DNA from 3 places in the Bradyrhizobium sp. BR14999 genome. Region 3 is predicted to be linked to each of the others. Evidence: riboswitches for the same ligand, from Rfam matches in the RefSeq annotation. Region 3 holds a riboswitch; each other region holds the start of a gene.

Region 1 (4,748 bases), 1.5 Mb from region 3:
TGGTCAGCCCGAGGCGCGTCACGATGGCGGCAGTGAAGGCGCCCTCTCCGCCCAGGAACGGCGTCGCGGCGAGCAGCGCGAGCTCATAGGCCGCATAGGCGGCGACGAGCGTGACGGCCAGCGCCAGCGGCGTGCGGCCCTGCGGCAGCATGCGTAGCACCGCGGACGAAACGGCGGTCGCCAGCAGCGCGGCCGCGCCGATCGCAAAACCCCAGGCGACGGTGCTGCCGTCGATGGGATAGTGCAGCGCGCCGAAGCCGATGGTCTGGTTGACGAGCCAGGCGCCGGTGACGACGAGCAGCGCCGGGCGCAGCGGCAGCATCGCGGCCGCGACAACGGCAAAGGCCGCGAACGGTGTCGCACAGGCGAGCGCGAAGCTTGCGAGCGCGCATGACACCGCGAGCAGCGCAAAGCAGAACATCGGCGCAAGGCGCGGCGTCACCGGATGAAGCCACAGACGGTCGGCGCGAGACGGCTGGATGCTGAGAGCCATAAGTGATCTCCTTCTCTTCGAATTCTAGTCCATTTGGGGACGTGTGACAGCCCTATCGACGTCAGAACGTGGCGCCGGCTTTGAGCAGATAGCTGCGGCCGGGCAGCGGATAGGCGCTGAAGCGACCGTCGGTAAAGGTGCTTGCGACTGCATAGTCGTAGTAGAGCGCTTTCAGCAAATTGTTGACGCTGAGCGACCAGAAGTACCGCTCATATCGACCACTGAGCTTGAAGTCGATCGTGCCATTGGCAGGAATCGGCTTCTGAGTTCCGGCCTGGTCGTTGTCCATGCGACGCTCGCTCCAGAACCGCGCGGTGGCATCGAGCACGACATAGTTCTGCCAGATGTTCCAGGTGACACCCGCACTCGCGGTGTAGCGCGAGACCAGCGGCACGTCATTGCCGGCCCAGACGCCTTCGCGGAAGACAGCCCTCGTATAGGCCATGCCGGCGCGCAAGAGCAGCGCGTCGTTGACGCGATAGGAGACACTGGTCTCCGAGCCGAAACGGCGGGTCGGATCGAGATTGGTGTTGTAGAACAGGATTGGATTGAAATGGATCTCGTTAGCGAGGTCCATCAGATAGAGACTGCTCTGCATCTGAAGACCGCCTCCCTTGATACGCAGCCCAGCCTCGACATCCTGCGAGGTCTGGGTCTTGAGCTGGAACGTTTGCGGCAGCGGATTGAAGAAGGGATCGAATGAGGGTCCCGACGACACCCGCTCGTCGACGTCAGGCGTGCGAAACGCCCGCGCCGCGCGGCCGAACAGCGAGACCATGTCGCTGAGGCGATGCTCGGCACCGAGGTGCAGCGCATATTGGGTCTCGTCGCTCCTGAGCGGGAGCGCGCCGATGTCGGCGTTGAACGGAGCCGTCGGATCAAAATTGTCACGTGCCGACAGACTGACGGTCTGCACCCGCGCGCCATAGGAAACGTCGGTCGTGGGCGTCACACCCAATGTGTGCTGAAGATAGCCCGCAACCGTCTGCTGCCTGAGGTCGTAATTGTGCCAGGCGGCGAGACCCTGGCCGGCGCCGCGGCTCTGCTGAAAGCTCGCATCGTAATAGTCGATGCCGGTCAAGAGCTGCGACGGCATTCCGAGCAGAAGGCTCTTCACGCTGAGCCGCGGCGTGATCGACCATGTCGTCAGATTGGCGTCGACATAGGTCGAGGTGAAGAAAGCGGGCACCGGCGTCGGACTGGAGAAGAATGCACTCTGCTGCCTCTTGTCGCGCATCCCGCCGTCGACGATGAGATCGACGCCGTTCACCAGGGTTTTTGTGAAGCCCGCTGTCGCGCCAAAACCTTGCTGGTTGGCATAGTTGAAGGGCGTGCTGGTCGCTCGCCGGTTGGTCGCGAGCTCATCGAGGCCGATCGAGGGATCGACGGTGCGGCCGCCCGGCAGTCGCAGCTCCTGATTGTCGCCGGTCACGGTCAGGAAAGCAGTCAACCCCGGCGTCGTGTAGTTCAGATTGCCGACACCGTTCTCCTGGGAATAGCGATTGTTGTCGCGATAGCCATCGGTCTTGACGGTATTGCCGTAAAACGAGGTCGACCACGGACCGGAATTGAGCGATGTCGAGACGTTGCCGAGCCTGGTGTTGAACGAGCCGAAGCCGGCCTCGATGCGCGCGGCCATGGGCGGTCTGCCGACGCCGTTCTTGGTGATGATGTTGATGACGCCGCCGACCGCATTGTCCCCATAGAGCACCGCACCGGAATTGCCGCGCGTGATCTCGATACGCTCGATGGAATTGAGCGGGATGGTGGCAAGGTCCACCTGCGCCATGTCGATGTCGTTCAGCCGTCGTCCGTTGACCAGCACCAGCGTGTTGGCGGTTGCGAACGCGCCGAAGCCGCGCAGGTCGACACTGGTCTTGGCGCCGATCGGACCGCCATAGAACGTCGTGATCTGGGCGCCCGGTGCTTGCGTCGAGATGATCTCGGCAAGCGTCTGCGACGGCGCATGGGCGATGTCGGCGGCCGTGATGACGCTCGTGGCGGCGCCGACGATGCCTCCATTGTTGCTGGCCGCCTCGCCGCCAGAGCCGGACGAGCCGGTCCCTGTCGGCGCGCCGTTCGGCATCGCCCGGCGCCTCCCCGTGTCGCCATCGCTGGTCGCCCTGGCACGTGTGCGGTGCTGATCGTCGAGCCTGGTCACTTCGACCGGTGGCAACTGCTCGGCGGCAGTCTGGGCGCGGGCGCCCCTCATATTGAGGACAAGAACGGGAATGATGAAGCTGGACGCCAGCCAGGCCGTGCGACGGCACCGGACGGCGGCGGAAACGGAAGACATGCGAATAAAACCTCGGCAGGACGTCAGTGGCACGTCACAGCGAACGAGGTTTCACGACGGAGCGATCAGTCGTTCCGGTGAAGCTAATGTCTGTACTCCCCGACCGACATCTTCGCGTGTGACCACGGCTGACGGCAGGTCTCCTGGCTCGCGGGTCGTGACCTCTCCGTCGCCTTCCCAGGACCGAGATTCCCAGTGGCATAGGACGAGAGATTCGCCGCTTACAGTTGCGGGGGCAGCCATGGCATTGAGAAGATCCCGGCGTTGGGAAAATCTCGCACCACGTTCCCTTTTGATCTCCGTGACGAGAACCGTCGCGGATCTTTTACGAGTCGTGCGGCCCGGGAGTCAATCGGCTGGTTGCATCTGGCAGCGACCACTCGCCGCTGCCGGTCCGTCCCGCAAGCAGAGGCCCGGCGCTACGTCCGCCCTCGTGGGCGCTGGGCCTGCGCCCAAGCGACGGCGACGTCGCGTGGCGGAACATCGATGCGCTTGATCGGCGTCAGTTCGCCGGAGGCAGAGACAATCGCGGTCTCCTCGCGGCGGCAACGCCGACACACGAAACGGACCTCACGCGGGAATGCCGACCAGCTTGAACGTTTGACGTTCGCAGCCATCGGCCAAGCGTCGCAATGCGACACCAGGAACCGGCCGGGATCGAGCATACCCATTCAATCGGACTCCACGTCCTGCCCGCTTCCTTCAATGATTAATCCAAGTGAATCGTTCCGGTGCCAGGGCACCGCCGACGGCCTCCTGTCTTTTGGCGCGTCAGCGAACTTGGTTGCGTCGCTCCCGACCTTCGCACGCATCAAGAACTCAGCGAGCCCCCTTGAGGGTGCAGGAGGTCGTGCAGGTGACCGTGGTGCCGTGATCGCATGACTTGCAGGCGCTGACGCACTGATTCATGTCGCGAGGATTGTAGCTGTAGTTTCGCATCGGGCAGGTCGACGTCGAGCCGGTGATGTCCTGCTCCTGATCGCAGGCCGCCGTCATGAGCGCGAATATGATCACTGCAACGAGACGCATGGGATTGCCCGTCAAACATGGCGAGTGACACTCGCGAGGCGCGCTGCATCGCAACGAGCCCCGGCCTTCCCACCGCGAGCCATCGCCAATCAGCGACGCCCGCATGCGTCTGAGAATGCGCGCCAAATGTTAAGAACGGATTGCAGTCGGCCTCAAGCAGCAGCGCTGGTCGCGATCGCCTGCCGCATATCCACTGCCAGCTGGCGGTACTGCTCGGCGAGCTTCAGATAGAACTCGCGCTTGGTGCTGTCGGTGGCGAGCTTGGCGATCAGCTCGCACTCGGCGGAGAGCGTCTCGAACCGTTCGAGCCTGTCCTCAAGGTGTGTCATCGGCGTGTCCCCATCTGACGCCTCAGGGACGTCAAGCCTAAGCCCGGGAAATAGGTCACGGCGAACATCGTTATGGAGTAGAATCGTTTTTTCCGTTCGGCGACGCCGGACGGCAGGCAATGCTATTTCTGCTCCAACCGCCAGGCGCCGTCCCAACCGCCGTCCGGCGGGTTGGCCTCGAATTGCGCGATGCGGCCGAGCAGCGTGCGTGAGGGACCGTCGCCGGGGACCGCTTCGAGCGCGGCGTTGAAGGCGGCGCGGGCGTCGTCGAAGTGCCCGGCGCGATAGGCGTCGAGACCTTCGGCATAGAGCGTGCGCAGGCGCGCTTGCGCATCGGTGAGTGCGCCGGCCCTGCCCATCACCTCGAAAACAGCTTGCGGTGCGCGCTGCCCCGCGACCGCGACGCGATCAATCTCACGCAGTTCGAGCTGTGAGCCGATCGCATCCGCCGTTGCCTGCGAGACCAGGATGCGGGTGCCGTAGGCCTTGTTGGCGGCCTCCAGCCGCGAGGCGAGGTTCACGGCGTCACCCATCACGGTAAAGCTCATCATCAGCTCGGAGCCGATGCTGCCGGTCAGGACCTCGCCGGTGGCGATGCCGA
Region 2 (4,748 bases), 4.1 Mb from region 3:
CATCGCGGTGCGTCCTGAATTGATGCCATCGACGACCTGGTACCAGTTGTCGTTGGCGAAGGACGGAGCTGCGCATTTCTTGATCATGTCCACATAGTCCTTGTGGAACGCGATCGACTCCGGTGAGTCCAGGCCTGTGTCGAGCTTTCCGTCCTTGACGATGAAATCATGCACGCCGTAGGACCTGGCAATCGAGATCGCAGCGGTGTGAATGCTGCTCCAAAACCGCACACCGCGTACGCCCAAAGGTGTGATCGCGGGGTCCGCAGCCTTGAGTTTCTCGCACGCGAGGGACATCTGCGGCGGAGTCGTTGGAACCGTGACGCCATGCTTCTCGAGGATGTCTTTGCGGTAGAACAGCTGAATATTCTCAAAGCCGTGTGGGATGGCCCACACCTGCCCGCTTCCCGGCTCGATCTGCCCTTCCTTGACCTTCCAGGTCAGTGCATCCCGCAATGCAGGGAAGAAATCTTTGTAGTCGTAGCCGGCCGCGGTGAGTTTCGGATCGTTCAGATAACGGTCGAGTGGCTCGAGCAATTGGCCTGGCGCAAGATCCCAGGCCGGTTGAATGCCCGTGCCTACGACGTCCCAGCTCGGCGATTTTGTGCTGAGCTGGATGGTCAGCTTATTCCAATAGGCATCGTCCGGATAAAGCTCGGGTGTCACCTTGATGCCGGTGAGTTTCTCGAATTCCGGCAACTGGGCTGCGACCGCATCGGCATAGGGATGAATGTCGTAGGCCCAGACGATCGAAGTGCCCTCGAACTGGCGCCAGTTGATGTCGTCCGCCTTGGCTTGGCTGATGACTGTTCCGGCCAGAAGCGTGGAGCAGATAAGAGCCTTTTTGACAAAATTGGCCGAATGGCCGCGCAAAACGGCGAGCGTCCTTGGCATGATTCCCTCCGACATGGGCTCTTTGGCCCGCAAACCACGCGCCCCTCCTCTTGCAGAGGCCGCAGTAAGTGAAAGCTAGCCGCCGTTCTCAACCGTAAGCGGCCTTTCCAGACGAAGGTTGGGTAAGTTTGGGTAATGTGAGAATGGTTTGCGAACGACGTCTTGGATCGGTAGGCGCGGCTTTAGCGGCTCGCAATGCCGGCCCTCACAATAGCGAACCGTCTGAGCGGCAAACCGGGATTCTTCGCAGCCTGAATAGTCCAAGGGCGCGAACCCGCGCAGCTCTACCGCAAGGAAAACGGCAGAATGGTTAAATTCCATTCGTGGCCACTACAATAAACGCGAGAGCCTATGGCCGCCGGTCGAGGTATTCTCAGCCTAGCTGAGGCACATGCGTGATCGCTGCAGCAGGACGTCGCATCTTCGTTCTTATATCGTTTATGCATCCCGGAAAAAGCCGTGCCCCTGCAAGATCGGCAACAGCTCGTGGTGACTGCGAATGATGTAGTCCGGTTTTGCTGCCTGCAATCGCGAATCGGAGACAAATCCGCCGGTAATGGATACGCTTATGAGCCCGAGGTCGCGAGCAATATTCGTTTCGACTGGCATATCGCCGATGATGAAGGTCGCCTGTGGCTTCAGGTCGTTCTCTTGCATATAGCGACGAAGCCGCTCACCTTTGCTCGTTGACTTGAACTGCGCCGCGCGGCTTTCAAAAGCGATCACCTCGTTAATGTAGTCATTGATTCCAAGCCTTCGCAATTGCGATTGGAGAGGCTCGACGACATGGTTGCTTACGATGATGGACGAAGCGTCTCGCTCGCGCGCCATTTCCAGAATTCTACGAGCGCCCTCGCGCAGGTCAGCTTTGCTCGCAAACTGTTCGTAGGTGTCGTGAAACATTGCACCCGCATCTCGATCTACGTCGGCAATTTCCGATTCCGACATTCCCAGACTGCGATACAGGATAGAAAGTGGGACGTCGCAATGGTTCCGAAACGTATCCATATCGATAGTTGTGCGGCCGAAGCGATCCAGTATTGCATTTGTCGTCTGCAGTAGCATGTGCGCATCGTCGAGCAGCGTGCCGTTCCAGTCAAAGACAAGAATAGGTTTCATGATTCGACCTTAAGCAGGGATGGATCGGCGCATGGAAAAGATCCGCCATTGAATCGCGGTTTTGCCTTCTGCGGTTCGCATCTCGACGTGGACGATGAGAGATCGATGCCATCATGCCCGCACAGTCACGACGACACGGGAATTAGCAAGCGCAGATGGGGTGCGGGTTAAAGGCGAAGGAAACGCGCCGGCAACGTCCGACATGCTAATCTTCTTGTTGAGGAGCCCAGCGTCGGAGGGAGAATAAGTTCGGCCTAGGCTACGTGAACACATCGTCTGACAATCTCAAGCAAGCGTCGTACCAGTGCATAAACGAAGTGACTCGACCCATCTCACCGGTCATCACCTGAAAAACACGACAGGCTTGTGAAGCAGCAGTGATCTCTCGTCGAAGTCGCAACACATTGTCTGGAACGCGACATTGGTACTAATTAGCCAGGCTTTGGCGGTTCGTGGTTATCCCGACCCTACGGAGTCCTCCCAAACTTCGCTGTAAGCTTGGAGAGGAGAGAGCCAATTCGTGGCCGAGTTGCAACGCGGCTGCGCAAGCCTGGCCGCTCTCTCGGTATCGAATGAGAACGCCCATCGGATCAGGAGGTCAGAAGCAGGCGCCCGTGAGATTTCAGCATTCCACGAGCAAGTCCGCGCCGGCACCTTCATCAGGTGTTGACAGCGCGTCCCGGACATCACTAGATATAGGCGTCACGGTTCTACTGAATCGCAAGATTTAGTGGCTAAGAGGGAAGCCGGTGAGCTGCGCCTTGTGCGCGGAATTCCGGCGCTGCCCCCGCAACTGTCAGCAGCGAGCTACTTCCGAACGACGTCACTGGTGCGACTGCGCCGGGAAGACAGGAAGTGCAACGACCTGCAAGCCAGGAAACCTGCCGTGACGGTCAGAACGTCCACGGGCGGGGTGTCCCGGCGGTCGCTTGCATGCACCGTCCGGCAACTCCACTGCCGGCGTTTCTGCAGCGCCCTCCCTACAGCCCCGTTCAAACACAACACGCATCACGGGGCCTATTGATGTCACTGAACCTGCACGACGCGGACAATGCGTCCGCTCCCATTATCCAGTCGCGTCCTCAATCGCTCGCGCCAAGCGAGCCGACCATGCAGATCATCCGCCGTAACGGCAAGGTGACCACGTTTGACTCCGCCAAGATTGCGGTGGCCATGACCAAGGCCTTTCTGGCCGTCGAAGGCACCACGGCGGCCGCCTCGCGTCGCGTGCATGAGAGCGTCGAGCAATTGACCGCCGAGGTCGTCGCAGCGCTGATGCGGCGCGCGGGCGAAGGACGCACCTTCCACATCGAGGATGTGCAGGATCAGGTCGAACTCGCCTTGATGCGTAGTGAGAACCACAAGGTTGCGCGCGCCTATGTGTTGTATCGCGAAGAGCGCGCGCGTCAGCGCGCCGAGGACGCAGCCGCGCAGCCGACGCCCGCCGGCGCTCCGGCCCTTCACGTCACGTTGGCGGATGGTTCACGTGTCGGGCTGGATACCAACCGCCTTGCGCTTATCATTGGCGAAGCCTGCGCCGGCCTCGATGGAGTCTCTGTCGAGCCCGTGCTGGCCGAGACCGCCCGCAATCTGTACGACGGTATCAGCCAGGACGAGCTGGCGCTGGCTTCGATCATGGCAGCGCGCACGCTAGTCGAGCACGAGCCAAATTATGCTTACGTCAGCGCGCGCTTGCTGCTTGACAAGCTCCGCGGCGAGGTGCTCTCGCACGTCTATGGCGTTGCGACGTCGGCCTCGCAGGCCGACATGGCGACACGCTATGCTGAATACTTTCCGGCCTATGTGAAGGTCGGGATCGCCGCCGAGCTGCTCGATCCAGAACTCGCCCGCTTCGATCTCCAGAGCATCGCCGCAGCGCTGAAGCCGGAACGGGACCTGAACTTCCAGTTTCTCGGCCTTCAGACGCTTTACGACCGCTATTTCCTGCATCAGCACGGCAAACGGATCGAGCTGCCGCAGGCCTTCTTCATGCGGGTTGCGATGGGGCTGGCGCTGCGCGAGATCGATCGCGAGGCAAAGGCGATCGAGTTCTACGATCTCTTGTCTTCGTTCGACTTCATGGCCTCGACACCCACGCTGTTCAACTCCGGCACGCTGCGTCCGCAGTTGTCGTCCTGCTTCCTCACCACGGTCTGCGATGACCTCGACGGCATTTTCAAGTCGATCAAGGACAATGCGCTGCTCGCCAAATATTCGGGTGGCCTCGGCAATGACTGGACGCCAGTTCGCGGGTTAGGCGCTCACATCAAGGGCACCAATGGCGAGAGCCAGGGTATCATCCCGTTCCTCAAAGTCGCCAACGACACCGCGATCGCCGTCAACCAGGGTGGAAAGCGCAAGGGCGCCGTCTGCGCTTACCTTGAGACCTGGCACGTCGACATCGAGGAATTCCTCGACCTTCGCAAGAACACCGGCGACGACCGCCGCCGCACCCACGACATGAACACTGCCAACTGGGTGCCGGACCTATTCATGCAGCGCGTCGATGCCGACGGCGAGTGGACGCTATTCTCGCCGGACGAGACGCCAGACCTGCATGATCTCTACGGCGAGGCATTCAGGACGGCGTACGAAGCCTATGAAGCCAAAGCCAAGGCCGGTGGCATGCGGCTCTTCAAGACGGTACGGGCCAGCGACCTCTGGCGTCGCATGCTGACCATGCTATTCGAGACCGGCCATCCCTGGATTGCTTTCAAAGATCCTTGCAACCTCCG
Region 3 (4,748 bases):
GAAAGTTGCCGGGCTCGGATTCAAGCGCGACGCTACGCTGGCTTCGCTGCGTGAGGCGCTGCTGGCGGCCGGCGGTTTTGAAGGCCTTTCTGCCGTGGCGACCGTCAGCGATAAGGCCGAGGCCGAAGCACTGAAGCAGCTCGCGCGCGAATGCGGTGTGCCGATCAGAGCCGTCCCGGCCGAATCGCTGGCCGGCATCGACACCCCGACGCAGTCGAAGCTTATTGCGGAAAAGTTCGCGACGGGATCGATCGCTGAAGCGGCGGCGCTCGCAGCGGCCGGCCCTCGCGCGCGGCTGATTGCGACGCGGGCGGTCTCGCAGGATCGCACCGCGACCGCGGCGATCGCTGAAGGAGACGGCGCATGACGGTGCATTTCATCGGCGCAGGCCCTGGCGCTGCCGACCTCCTGACGTTGCGTGGACGCGATCTGATCGCGGCCTGTCCGGTCTGCCTCTATGCCGGTTCCCTTGTCCCTGCGGGCGTGCTGGCGCATTGCCCGCCTGGCGCGCACATCGTCAACACCGCGCCGCTGTCGCTTGACGAGATCATCGCGGAGATCGCCGCCGCGCATGCGGACGGCAAGGATGTCGCGCGGCTGCATTCCGGCGATCTCTCGATCTGGTCGGCGATGGGCGAGCAGCTCCGCCGCCTGCGCGCGCTCGGCATTCCCTATTCGGTGACGCCGGGCGTTCCGTCCTTCTCGGCTGCTGCTGCCGCATTGGAGACCGAGTTGACGCTACCTGGTGTCGCCCAGACCGTGGTGCTGACGCGCACCCCGGGCCGGGCCAGCGCGATGCCTGAGGGCGAGAAGCTTGCGGCGTTCGCCGCGACCGGCGCGGTGCTCGCGATCCACCTGTCGATCCATCTGCTCGACAAGGTCGTTGCCGAGCTGTCGCCCCATTACGGCGCGGACTGTCCGGTCGCCATCGTCTGGCGCGCGAGCTGGCCGGACCAGCGCATCGTGCGCGCGACGCTCGGCACGCTCGATGCGGCTGTGGGCAGCGAGATGGAGCGGACCGCGCTGATCCTGGTCGGCAGGACGCTTGGCGCCGCGGATTTTGACGAGAGCCGCCTCTATGCCGCCGATTACGACCGCCGCTATCGGCCGGTCGGCGCCGAGCCGCGCTTTCCGGAGGCGTCGTGATGGCGGCAAGCCTCGTCATCTCCGCACCTGCCTCCGGCGTCGGCAAGACCACGCTGACGCTGGCGCTCGCGCGCGCCTGGCGCAATCGCGGATTGAACGTGCAGTGCTTCAAGAGCGGGCCCGACTACATCGATCCCGCCTTCCACGCCGCCGCCACGGGACGCGCCTCCGTCAATATCGATAGCTGGGCGATGGACAGCGCAGCAATCGCGCATCTCGTCAGCCGCGGCGCGAATGCCGATGTCGTGCTCGCCGAGGGTTCGATGGGCCTGTTCGATGGTGTTGCCGCACGCGGCGCCTCCGGCACCGGTGCGACCGCCGACATCGCGGAGATGCTGGGCTGGCCGGTGCTGCTGGTGATCGATCCCTCTGGCCAAGCGCAGACCGCGGCGGCGATCGCCGCGGGTCTTCGTGACTATCGCGCCGGGGTGCATCTTGCCGGCGTCGTGCTCAATCGTGTCGCCAGCCCGCGCCACGAAGATCTCGTGCGGCGCGCGCTGAACGATGCCGGCATCGCCGTGTTCGGCGCGCTGCCGCGCCATGCCGAGATCAGCCTGCCGAAGCGCCATCTCGGCCTGGTGCAGGCCGAGGAGCAGGCCGAGATCGGCAAGCTGATCGACGAGGCCGCGCGCTTCGTTGCCGAGCATGTTGATCTCGAGGGGGTGCTGCGAGCGGCAGCCAGCTGGTCGCCGCAACCCGCGGCGAGCGGCCTGAACGTGACGCCGCCTGGCCAACGCATCGCGCTGGCCCGCGATGCGGCGTTCTCTTTCGTCTATCCGCATATGCTGGAAGCTTGGCGCGCGGCCGGCGCCGAGATCTCGACATTCTCGCCGTTGGCCGATGAAGCGCCTGACGCAAGCGCCGATGTCTGCTGGCTGCCCGGCGGCTATCCCGAGCTTCATGCCGGCAAGATTGCGGCTAGTGCACGCTTTCGCAGCGGCTTGCGCACCTTTGCCGAAACGCGCCCGGTGCACGGCGAATGCGGAGGCTATATGGTGTTGGGAATCGCTTTGACCGACGCCGACGGCGTGCGCCATGAGATGGCGGGGTTGCTCGGCCTGGAGACCAGCTTTGCCAAGCGCCGCATGCATCTCGGCTATCGTCTCGCCGAACTGGCCGCACCGATGCCGGGGCATCAGGTCGGCGCACGCCTGCGCGGCCACGAGTTCCATTATTCGACGATCATCGCCCAGCCCGACACGCCGCTGGCCGTGGTTCACGATGCAACCGGCACGGTCATTGCCGAGACCGGCTCGCGGCGCGGCCAAGCTACCGGCACGTTCTTCCATCTGATCGCGGAGGACCGGTGAGCGGTTTTGTTTCTTTCGTCTCCGCCGGCCCCGGCGATCCAGAACTCCTCACGGTGAAGGGGACTGCGCGGCTGCGCGAGGCCGACGTCGTGCTCTATGATGATCTTGCCTCCGGCGCGATCCTCGATCTCGCTCGTCCCGGCGCCAATCTCGTCGCGGTGGGGAAACGGGCAGGGCGGCCCTCGACCAAGCAGCACCATGTCAATCGCCTGCTCGTCGATTATGCCGCAACCGGCGCGCGGGTGGTGCGGCTGAAGTCGGGCGACGCCGGCATTTTCGGCCGGCTCGAGGAGGAGCTGGAGACGCTGCGCGAGGCCGGCATCGGCTACGAGATCATTCCCGGCGTCACCTCCGCCTGCGTTGCTGCCGCGCAAGCCGGCATCCCCCTGACCCGGCGCCACACCTCGCGGCGGGTGCAGTTCGTGACCGGTGCCGACGTCACAGGCGAACTGCCGCCAAACCTGAATTGGGCAGCGCTCGCAGATCCCGAGGCAACCACCGTGGTCTATATGGGTCGGCGCACCTTTCCGGCGCTTGCCGCAAAATTGATCGACCATGGCCTCGCCGCAGATACGCCGGCGCTGTTTGCGGAATCACTCGGCCGTTCCGACGAGCGGCTGGTCCGCACCACGATTGCCGAGCTCGCCGAGCAGCTTGCGCGGGGCGGCGCCGCCTCGACGGCCGCCGTCATCCTGTTCGGGGCCCTGGCGGGAGACGATCCGTCATGATGGCCGCCGTCGCCCTTCGCCACTTGACGCCCGGCTCGCGAAAGGGGCACACAGGAGAGGCATGGTGCTCGACGCGGCGCAAAGCGCCGGAGCATAATCGGGAATGGGGATGGGCGGACCCAATTGCGGCGCTCAAAACCCCAGCCGCCCCCGCGACTGTAAGCGGTGAGGGGCTCCGATCAGCCACTGGGCCGCAAGGCTCGGGAAGGCCGGAGAACCCCAGTGAACCGCGAGCCAGGAGACCGGCCCTGCACGTTTTGAGGCCAAGGCCGTCGGGTGTGACGGCAGGAAGGATCTGAACCATGCATATCGAACCAGGGATCGTGACGGGCGCCAAGCTCGTGCTGAGTTACGCAACCGGCATCGCCGCAGGCGGCGTTGCCTTGAAACTCGCGGTCGAGACCGTACGCGAGCAGGGCATTGGCTCGTTCGCGACGCGCACGCTCGCCACCACCGGCCTCGTCTTCACCTTCTTCCAGGTGCTGCCGCACTTCCCGGTCGGCGTCTCCGAGGTGCACTTTATCCTGGGCTCGACCTTGTTTCTGCTGTTCGGTGCTGCGCCCGCCGCCTTCGGCCTTGCGTTCGGTCTGCTGCTCCAGGGCGTCTTCTTCGTGCCAACCGACCTGCCGCAATACGGCATGAACGTCACCACGCTTCTGGTGCCGCTGTTCGCGATCCAGGCGCTGGCGACGCGGATCATTCCGCGCAACACGGCTTACGTCGATCTGCAATACCGCCAGGCGCTGGCGCTCTCGACCGCCTATCAGTCCGGCATCGTCGCCTGGGTGGCGTTCTGGGCGCTGTATGGCTCCGGCTTCGGCGCGACCAATCTCGCCAACATCGCGACGTTTGCGGCATCCTATGCGCTGGTCATCGTGATCGAGCCGCTCGCCGATCTCGCCGTGCTGGCGCTGGCGAAGTCGCTGCGTGGCGTCACAGCGCCCGGCCTCGTCACGCCGCGCCTGCATAACGCCGCTTAAGAGACGAGCGAAGGGCGGCCGGCGCGGCCGCCCTTCGCACTCGCGATGCTCACGCTCTCCCTGATAGGCATCGGTTGCGGCGATCCCGGGCAGCTCACGCGCGCCGCGATCCAAGCCATCAACGCCGCCGATCTCGTCCTGATCCCGCGCAAGGGGACGGCGAAATCCGATCTTGCGGATCTGCGGCGGACGATCTGCGCGAACGTGCTCACCAGCGCGAGCACCCGCATCGCCGAGTTCGACTTGCCAATGCGTGACGCGGCTGAGGCGGACTACCGCAAGGGCGTGGACGATTGGCACGATGCCGTGGCCGCGATCTGGTCGCAAACGATCGCAAATCATCTCGCCGGCGAGGGCAAGGTTGCGCTGCTGATCTGGGGCGATCCTTCGCTCTATGACTCCTCGCTGCGAATTGCGCGGCGATTGAATCCGTTGCCTGATATCGAGGTCGTGCCCGGCATCACCTCGATTCAGGCGCTGTGCGCAGCGCATGCGCTGCCGCTCAACGACATCGGCGAGCCGTTCCTGGTCACGACGGGGCGGCGCTTGCGCGAAGGCGGCTGGCCGCAAGGCGTCGATACCGT

The links. Region 3 has a riboswitch for cobalamin ahead of ACR9YP_RS31350 (energy-coupling factor ABC transporter permease). Riboswitches for the same ligand answer to the same signal wherever they lie in the genome.
Region 1: linked by a shared signal. The riboswitch ahead of ACR9YP_RS24245 (TonB-dependent receptor) and the one ahead of ACR9YP_RS31350 (energy-coupling factor ABC transporter permease) in region 3 are both predicted to bind cobalamin.
Region 2: linked by a shared signal. The riboswitch ahead of ACR9YP_RS11805 (ribonucleoside-diphosphate reductase subunit alpha) and the one ahead of ACR9YP_RS31350 (energy-coupling factor ABC transporter permease) in region 3 are both predicted to bind cobalamin.

The regions. Positions count from the first base shown of each region.
Region 1 is NZ_CM148536.1:5,195,641-5,200,388, reverse strand. Features, by position in the region: gene ACR9YP_RS24250 (hypothetical protein) at 1-493, opposite strand, end outside; gene ACR9YP_RS24245 (TonB-dependent receptor) at 555-2,705, opposite strand; cobalamin riboswitch at 2,906-3,120, opposite strand; gene ACR9YP_RS24240 (hypothetical protein) at 3,209-3,460, opposite strand; gene ACR9YP_RS24235 (hypothetical protein) at 3,609-3,818, opposite strand; gene ACR9YP_RS24230 (hypothetical protein) at 3,971-4,147, opposite strand; gene ACR9YP_RS24225 (adenylate/guanylate cyclase domain-containing protein) at 4,270-4,748, opposite strand, start outside.
Region 2 is NZ_CM148536.1:2,562,287-2,567,034, reverse strand. Features, by position in the region: gene ACR9YP_RS11815 (ABC transporter substrate-binding protein) at 1-894, opposite strand, end outside; gene ACR9YP_RS11810 (HAD family hydrolase) at 1,333-2,013, opposite strand; cobalamin riboswitch at 2,702-2,916, shown strand; gene ACR9YP_RS11805 (ribonucleoside-diphosphate reductase subunit alpha) at 3,037-4,748, shown strand, end outside.
Region 3 is NZ_CM148536.1:6,689,193-6,693,940, reverse strand. Features, by position in the region: gene ACR9YP_RS31370 (cobalamin biosynthesis protein) at 1-367, shown strand, start outside; gene cbiE (precorrin-6y C5,15-methyltransferase (decarboxylating) subunit CbiE) at 1-2, shown strand, start outside; gene cobM (precorrin-4 C(11)-methyltransferase) at 364-1,146, shown strand; gene ACR9YP_RS31360 (cobyrinate a,c-diamide synthase) at 1,146-2,456, shown strand; gene cobA (uroporphyrinogen-III C-methyltransferase) at 2,453-3,184, shown strand; cobalamin riboswitch at 3,230-3,449, shown strand; gene ACR9YP_RS31350 (energy-coupling factor ABC transporter permease) at 3,487-4,164, shown strand; gene cobF (precorrin-6A synthase (deacetylating)) at 4,210-4,748, shown strand, end outside.